4 regions of the Photobacterium makurazakiensis genome follow, and region 2 is predicted to be linked to each of the others. Evidence: predicted binding sites of a transcription regulator. Region 2 holds the regulator's gene; each other region holds the start of a gene.
The links. Region 2 encodes CRP, which controls carbon source genes, mostly activating them, when cyclic AMP is high. Its sites were predicted from a motif close to TGTGANNNNNNTCACA; they were not measured.
Positions count from the first base shown of each region.

Region 1: the regulator CRP is predicted to act here: its motif matches at 839-854, upstream of deoD (purine-nucleoside phosphorylase).
Region 3: the regulator CRP is predicted to act here: its motif matches at 1,104-1,119, upstream of pyrG (CTP synthase).
Region 4: the regulator CRP is predicted to act here: its motif matches at 801-816, upstream of cdd (cytidine deaminase).

Region 1 covers NZ_JAKJSJ010000011.1:218,299-220,509, reverse strand. Annotated here, with positions in the region: gene deoD (purine-nucleoside phosphorylase) at 100-810, opposite strand; gene L4D09_RS04605 (amidohydrolase) at 1,229-2,211, opposite strand, start outside.
Region 2 covers NZ_JAKJSJ010000013.1:192,049-194,259, reverse strand. Annotated here, with positions in the region: gene L4D09_RS06465 (OsmC family protein) at 1-357, opposite strand, end outside; gene crp (cAMP-activated global transcriptional regulator CRP) at 626-1,258, shown strand; gene L4D09_RS06455 (hypothetical protein) at 1,443-1,643, shown strand; gene L4D09_RS06450 (DUF1338 domain-containing protein) at 1,740-2,211, opposite strand, start outside.
Region 3 covers NZ_JAKJSJ010000031.1:62,475-64,685, forward strand. Annotated here, with positions in the region: gene relA (GTP diphosphokinase) at 1-110, shown strand, start outside; gene mazG (nucleoside triphosphate pyrophosphohydrolase) at 194-1,009, shown strand; gene pyrG (CTP synthase) at 1,203-2,211, shown strand, end outside.
Region 4 covers NZ_JAKJSJ010000046.1:6,055-8,265, forward strand. Annotated here, with positions in the region: gene L4D09_RS19420 (CidA/LrgA family protein) at 1-59, shown strand, start outside; gene L4D09_RS19425 (CidB/LrgB family autolysis modulator) at 56-736, shown strand; gene cdd (cytidine deaminase) at 925-1,812, shown strand; gene L4D09_RS19435 (DMT family transporter) at 1,950-2,211, shown strand, end outside.

The DNA of each region.
Region 1 (2,211 bases), on a different contig from region 2:
AATACCTATAACATCTAGCGATGATGGTAGAGGTATTGCTTGAAAATAATACAGAGAAAAAGTGGCCAGTACATCGGGGCGTACTGACCACGAAAGTGGTTACAGTTTAATGGCTGTTTCTAGTGCGACATTCATCATTTGAGCAAACGATTTTTGGCGGTCTTCTGCGCTAAGGTTTTCACCACGCTTGATGTGATCCGAAACCGTCAAGATAGTCAGTGCTTTTGCACCAAGCTCTGCAGCGACACCGTAAATGCCCGCAGCTTCCATATCTACCCCTAAAATGCCAAGTTTTTCCATCTTATCGAATAGATCTGCTTCTGGGCTGTAGAATAGATCGGCTGAGAATACGTTACCAACGCGAACCGGTACATTTTGAGCGCGAGCTTCGTTAACTGCGGTCTCTAGCATGCCGTAATCCGCGATAGCTGCGAAATCATGATCGTTAAAGCGAATACGGTTAACTTTAGAGTCAGTAGAAGCACCTAAGCCAATGATAACGTCCATTAGTTTTACGTCGTCATGTACAGCACCACAGCTACCGATACGGATGATGTTCTTCACACCGAAGTCTTTGATCAATTCGTGTACATAGATTGAGCATGAAGGAATACCCATACCATGACCCATCACTGAAACAGATTGGCCTTTGTATGTGCCGGTGTAACCAAACATGTTACGTACATCACATACAAGTTTTACGTCATCTAGATAGTTTTCAGCGATGAACTTGGCACGAAGTGGGTCTCCTGGCATCAGTACGGTTTCAGCGAAATCACCACGTTCTGCGTTAATGTGTGGGGTAGCCATAGATAACTCCTAGAATGACGAATAATTATGAGAAAGCGTTCACAGTGGCTTCTACCGAAGAGGCCGGATTGTTGCTTTACTTGATGGAGAAAGTGTAAGTAAGTGCAACGCAGAATCTCGCGATCCGGATCACACTTCGGTTCTCTACCATTCTAAAATAGCACCTTGATTACCAAATGTGTTGAAAGAGCGAGGGATATCGTTTGCGTGAATGTCGCTATTCACTCTGATTACATGGTGATAAATTTGTTTTAACTTATTAAATATCAATTGTTTGTGGTTGTTTTTATTGTTGTATTAGTTGTAGGTGAATCCATGTAATAACGAGGGTATAGCAGTGATCTTGTAATGGATTTCATTGGGCTACTGATGACGAAAGGGGAGAAATGATGAGAAAAAAGGGTGCGATGTTCATTATTTAATCGGTATTGGCTTGGCTAAAAAGTGTTTTTCCTTCTTTTATGGTTTCGATAATTTGGACATCACGCAGTAAGCCTGGCGCGAGCTTTACGGGGTTCTGCGACAAGATCACTAAGTCAGCCAGTTTTCCGGGTTCAAGGGAGCCCTTATTGTCCTCTTCGAAAAACTGATAGGCGGCATAGATGGTAATGGCTTTGAGTGCATCGAGTATGTCGACCCGCTCATCTGCACCAGCAATGCTGCCTTCTTTTGTGAGTCGGCTTACGGCACTCCAAATACTGTTCAAGCCATGTATTCCATGTGCTGCACTGCTGGTGTGGTTGGTAAATCGAATATCTAAATTATTTGCTGAAAGTGCGGGGCTTTGAAAGTAAGCCCGCTGCTTACCCAGTATTAATGCATCGTTATCACCATAGAAATAAATATGCCCCGTAGCGAAGCTTGGGATAAAACCCAATTTTACGTAATGAGTTAGTTGGTTGACCCGCATAAAGCGTGACTTGATGACAACGTGGCGCTTATCTTGCGAGGCATTAATTTTTAAATCATATGCAGCTTGAATAAGAGCATCGATAGCAGCGTCGCCAACAGCATGGACAAAAACTTGTAAATCTTGGTTTATGGCAGCGCTGTATCGCTGTTTGAATTGGCTAAAGGGCTTCTTGGGTTCACCTCGCCATCCGGGATCTTGTGCCTGAGTCGTGAGGTAAGGCATAGCAAACCATGCCGTTTCTTTTTCGACTGTGCCATCTAAAATGAGTTTTATACCGCCGAATTTCAAACGGTTATGATACTGACCAAATATTTCGGGTGAGCTCGATAGTAGCAATGTTGCAGCGTTATAGAGCGGAAGGGCGATAATATCTTGGGTGAGCAATTCATCTTTAGCTGCTTGTTGCAAAACGGCAACGGTCTCTTTTGTGGCTGAACCCTCAGAGAGGGTAGTAAAGCCTTGCTTTGCAAATGCTAATTGCGCTTCCT
Region 2 (2,211 bases):
AAGCATCAAACACACCGAGCAATACTTCTCTAGCGAATCAGCAACAATTTTTGCTACTAGCGCTTCATCGAGATCATGACCTGTCACCACGAAATGCAAGTTCGCTGAAGTAAAAATACGGGGGGCTTGCTCACGGCGCTCAGATGAAATTCGCGCTTCACAGCCCGTAATTTTCTGCCCAGCTGATTTCAACCCATCAACCACATCAACCGAGCTACACCCCCCAGCCGCCATCAATACCATCTCCATTGGGCTTGGTGCTTTTTCTCCCCCATTGCCATCCATAACCACACTATGGCCAGAATTTGACTGTCCTAAAAAGGTCATATTCTCGACCCATTTCACTCGTGATTGCATTTGTTTTTCCTTACTACTTATAGGGTAATTAGTGACAATATAGCAACTGTGTGATCATGTGCACACTTATGACTACTAAATGACCATTCTCGATAGATCAATATCAAGAAATACATGCTGAAAAAAGATAAACTTTGAACTAATTATTCACGTGAGCTTGCAGCCCAGCTGTTGACTGAATATCCTAAGCGACGAACACCAAGTATAGGCCCAGCCCTTTTTTGATGGACGTCGTTGTTGGGCAACAAACACAGAGGAAGTTAGTAATATGGTTCCAGGTAAACCTCAAACAGATCCAACTCTAGAGTGGTTTCTTTCGCATTGCCACATTCATAAATACCCGTCAAAGAGTACTTTGATTCATGCGGGTGAAAAAGCTGAAACGCTCTACTACATTGTTAAAGGTTCTGTGGCTGTCCTAATCAAGGATGAAGAAGGCAAGGAAATGATCTTGTCTTACCTAAACCAGGGTGACTTTATCGGTGAATTAGGCTTGTTCGAAGAAGGCCAAGAGCGTACCGCTTGGGTTCGAGCAAAAACCCCTTGTGAAGTCGCAGAGATTTCTTTCAAGAAATTCCGCCAGCTTATTCAAGTTAACCCTGATATTCTGATGCGTTTGTCTGCTCAAATGGCAAACCGTCTTCAGGTTACAAGCCAGAAAGTAGGTGATCTTGCTTTCCTAGATGTGACTGGCCGTATCGCTCAGACACTTCTAAATCTTGCGAAGCAACCAGATGCGATGACGCACCCTGACGGTATGCAAATCAAGATCACTCGCCAAGAAATTGGCCAGATCGTGGGTTGTTCTCGTGAAACTGTTGGTCGTATTTTGAAAATGCTGGAAGAGCAGAACCTAATCTCTGCTCACGGTAAAACTATCGTGGTATACGGTACACGTTAATTTCGCGTGCCATCATTGATAGTAAAAAGCCGCCTCGGGCGGCTTTTTTGATCCGGGAATTCATACCGAAATGGTATTTTTGCCGTATTGCTCACTTTTTCGTCCTTGTATCCTCACCACCAAGTGCTACATTGTGCATATCTGGCGTAAGTGATAATACGTCATTCACATGGATGAAATCGATATGGACCTCGAACGCTTTTCAGCAAATGGCTTACCGGCAAGCAATACGAGCGTTATTGCTCCTCTTCCCCCAACAATAGAGATGACAGGCTTTAGCGGGCATCGTCACTATTGTGAACAACAAACGGCTTCACCATGCCATAAAGGACAACTTACTAAGCATGAATTCGGGATCACACCACTTGATAGCCTGTGCCATTAGCCTTCCCCAAACACGTTTTACTCTTATCGCATACGATAAGCCCACCGTATTTCATTACAGTGGGCTATAGGGTTAATCACCTTTAACGCCTACGGATCAGTCTTTCTTCACGTGGGTGCTTTCGAAGATTTTATCCGCCGAGGCTTCAACAAAGCCACGATATAACTCACCGTCAGGTGCAGCATAGCGCTTAGCAAATTCATAAAACCCTCCCGCGATACTAAACACCCCATCGGTAAAGCCAACATCAACGGTATCAGCAATCGTTGCCGATTGCTCTAGCATCACCTCAGGGCTGCCTTTCACATCGCCCCCCGACTCATTGATCGAAAAGCCATTATGACGAAGTAAATGATTTACCTCTTTGACCTCAGTAAACTGCTCAAGCTGATTAATACTGACTGTAAAATGGTTGGCACCAAAACCGTGCGCGGCTAACCACCCTGCATATTCGCTTTCTGCTACCAGCAACTCATAAGTGGCATAATCGAGGTCCCAACGCCGCCCACCATGCAGGAAGGCAGGATCACGCATCGCCGCTTCTGGTACTTGATCAACAAGCTCTCGT
Region 3 (2,211 bases), on a different contig from region 2:
TGTCGATTATGGACTTTGAGTTAGAGCTCACTGATTTAGAAGTGCTGAGTAAAGTACTTAAGCGTATTGAACAAGTGAAGGACGTGGCAGAAGCCAAACGCCTACACTAAGATTAAGCCATAAATTTATGAATAAACGGGGAGCCTAGGCGACCCGTTTTTTTTACTTCTAATTTAAAAAAGACATCATCACTATGAACAATGTTTCCCAACCCGCGATTGACCAACTTCTTACCATAATGGCGACATTACGTGACCCAGAGCGAGGCTGCCCATGGGATCGTAAACAGAGCTTTGCCTCGATTGTGCCGCATACGCTTGAAGAAGCCTATGAAGTTGCTGATGCGATTGAACAGCAAAATTGGGACGATGTGAGAGAAGAACTGGGTGATTTATTGTTTCAAATTATTTTTTATTGCCAGCTAGGCAAAGAACAGGGGCTGTTTGATTTTGATGATGTAGTAAATGGTTTGAATGAAAAGCTGACCCGTCGCCACCCCCATGTTTTTGGTGACAGTCAGGCTAGTAGCGAGGCTGAAATCAGCGCTAATTGGGAGGCTGAAAAGGCCAAAGAACGTGAGGAAAAAGCCCAAGATAGCAGTGTGCTTGCCAATATCCCCCTTGCTATGCCCGCATTGGTACGAGCAGATAAAATTCAAAAACGTTGTGCTAAACATGGTTTTGATTGGGATACGCTTGGGCCTGTGGTTGATAAAGTACGCGAAGAAATTGACGAAGTGTTGGAAGAAGTCATCCAAGTGTCACCTGAACAAGGCAGAATCGAAGAAGAAATGGGCGACTTACTGTTTGCAGTTGCCAACTTTAGCCGTCACCTTAGTGTGAAACCTGAGATGGCATTGCAAGGTGCGAATAAAAAATTTGAGCGCCGCTTTCGCGAAGTTGAAAAAACTGTGCTAGAACAAGGGATGCGCCTCGACGACTGCACATTAGAGCAATTAGATGGAATTTGGGACGATGTAAAACTGAGGGAAAAGAAAAGTGCAGATTAACAAGATAAAATGTCATTGCTTGGTTAGTAATAATACTGTTGATAGTCATCTAGTTGAGCTGAATTGATTTGAGACAAAAAAAAACCAAACCGACTGTGATAGTTTTCACGTTGTGGCAATAAAGTGTGTCTGGTATACTAATTTCCCGTCCAGATACTTTTTATATCCTCTATACCAATCTTCCAGGTAAAACATGACGACGAATTACATTTTTGTTACGGGCGGGGTTGTATCCTCACTAGGTAAAGGTATTGCTGCAGCGTCGCTGGCAGCCATTCTAGAAGCGCGTGGTCTTAACGTGACCATGATGAAACTAGACCCTTACATCAACGTTGACCCAGGCACAATGAGCCCGATTCAGCATGGTGAAGTATTCGTTACGGAAGACGGTGCAGAGACTGACCTTGATTTAGGTCACTATGAGCGTTTCATCCGCACCAAAATGACTAAGCGCAATAACTTTACAGCAGGCCGTGTATACGCGGACGTGCTTCGTAAAGAGCGTCGCGGTGACTACCTTGGTGCCACTATTCAGGTTATTCCACACATCACTAACGCAATCAAAGAGCGCGTTATTGCTGGTGCTGAAGGCCATGATGTCGCTATTGTTGAAGTTGGCGGAACGGTAGGTGATATCGAATCACTACCATTCATGGAAGCAATCCGTCAGCTAGCTGTTGAGCTAGGCCGTGAGCGTGCAATGTTTATGCACCTAACACTTGTTCCTTACCTAGCCGCTGCTGGTGAAGTGAAAACGAAGCCAACACAGCACTCTGTGAAAGAACTACTTTCTATCGGTATTCAGCCTGACATCCTTGTATGTCGTTCTGACCGTAATATTCCTGCTAACGAGCGTGCGAAAATCGCATTGTTCTGTAATGTTCAGGAAAAAGCCGTTATTTCAATGAAAGACGTAGATTCTATCTACAAGATCCCACAGCTAATTAAAGCTCAGGGCCTTGATGATCTTGTTTGTCAACGCTTTGGCATTACAGCGCCTGACGCTGATTTGGCTGAGTGGGAACAAGTAATCTACGAAGAAGCAAACCCAACAGCCGAAGTAGTTATCGGTATGGTTGGTAAGTACATCGAGCTACCAGATGCTTATAAGTCAGTAAACGAAGCATTGAAGCACGCAGGCCTGAAAAACCGTCTGTCTGTGAAAATTAAGTATGTTGACTCTCAGGATGTTGAATCTAAAG
Region 4 (2,211 bases), on a different contig from region 2:
GTAGCATTATCGTCTTTGTTGTGATTGGTCTTACTGTGCAGTACAAGGAAAAGCAATGATCTGGCTACTCACCACGTTAGTGGTCTTTTACACTGCTCGCTATATCTCAAAGCACCTTCAACACCCTATCGTTAATCCGTTGCTAATATGCCTTGTGATTATCATTCCATTGCTCATGTGGCTAGAGGTACCTTATGAAACCTATTTTGAGCAAAATAAGTGGTTAAACGCCCTATTAGAGCCCGCTGTTGTGGCCCTTGCTTTTCCGCTTTATGAGCAACTTTCACAAATTAGGCAAAAATGGAAAGTCATTCTTTCAGCCTGTTTCGTCGGCAGTGTTTTGTCTATGCTTACAGGAGCAGGGATTGCATTATTACTTGGTGCTGATTTAGAACTAACAGCCAGTATTTTACCCAAATCGGTTACGACCCCTATTGCAATGGCAGTCGCTGATCAAGTCGGCGGTGTCCCATCGGTTGCAGCCATTATGGTGATTATTGCAGGCTTATTTGGAGCTGTTTTAGGCTACCCACTATTTCGACTACTCGGTATTAAAGCGCCAATCGCAAAAGGGTTAACCATGGGCACCGTTTCTCATGCACTTGGAACAGCGAAAGCCGCAGAAGAAAACTACCAAGATGGAGCATTTAGCTCATTAGCTTTAGTGATTTGTGGCGTTATTACATCAATTTTGGCACCCATTGTTTTTCCTACCATTGTTTATCTTTTTGCATAACTGTGTAGGTAATCGAATACAAAGGTAAGGTATTGATTAATAAAGACTCAGAAATTTAAAACCGTGTGAGCCGACTCCCAATAGTGTAACAAGTGCAAACAATGAATCACAAATGAGATGCAGATCACACTATTATTTTATTGCTAAGTCTACAATATTTCTCCATACACAAGACGGAGTGAAAACTCATGCACACTAAAGTAATGGATGCTTTAGGCGCTCTACCCGCTGATCTAGCTTCTGCGATTAAGCCCGTATTAGAATCAGAGACATTTGATGCCACCCTGAGCTCTGAAGTATTTACTCAACTCCTGTCACAAACGCAAATGACTGACAGCGAATTACGTGTCGCTTTACTCCCTCTCGCCGCTGCTTATTCCGTCGCACCAATTTCTAATTTCTATGTTGGTGCCATTGTTCGTGGCCTTTCTGGTACGCTATATTTCGGCGCAAACATGGAGTTTGTTGGCGCATGTTTATCTCAAACTATTCATGCCGAACAATCAGCCATTAGCCACGCTTGGGTGAAAGGTGAAACGGGCATTAAAGACATCACCATCAACTACAGTCCTTGTGGTCACTGTCGCCAGTTCATGAATGAGTTAACAACGGCAAACGAACTTATTGTTCAATTACCAGAACGAGCAGAAAAAACGCTTCAAGAATATCTGCCTGAATCATTTGGCCCTGCTGACTTGAACATTACTGATGCGCTACTTTCTACGGTAAACCACGGTATGACAACCGAAGCAGATGAAGCGCTGGTTAAATTAGCCTGCCAAGCAGCAAACCGTGCACATGCGCCTTATACCAAAAACTTTAGCGGTGTAGCGCTGAAAGCAAGCGACGGTCAAACCTTTATTGGTATGTATGCCGAAAATGCGGCTTTCAACCCTAGCCTACCACCGCTTCAAGTCGCATTGGTTAATATGAACATGGCGGGTTATCCGCTATCTGAAATTACAGAAGTTGCTTTGGTTGAAAAAGCTGATAGTACAATTAGCCACCTATCTGACACGCAAACAACTCTTGAAGCACTAAACCCGGATGTACCGCTGACTTACGTTGCAATTTAAACATTGCGTTTAAAACAGCATGACGATTTTAAACCGCCATTTCGGCGGTTTTTTATTATCAATAAAAGAAATATCTTGTATCTTCATCTAGTAAGCAGGTGTATGATTTTTCGAAAGTTAACTAATTATTTTAAAGCATGTCACATCAACATAACCCGATCCAAGGCGCTAGCTGGATGCTTATTGCAGGTTTGGCCTTCGCCTTAGTCAACAGCATGGCGCAATACGTCAGCATGATTCTGCACATTCCATCTACCACTGTTGCTTTCTTTCAGTATTTTATTGCGCTCGTTGCTATCTTCCCTTGGCTCACAAAACTGGGGCTGCGAAACGCACTAAAAACAGAATACTTTGGTATGCACTGTTTTAGGGTCTTTCTTTCAGTTATAGGCATCCAGT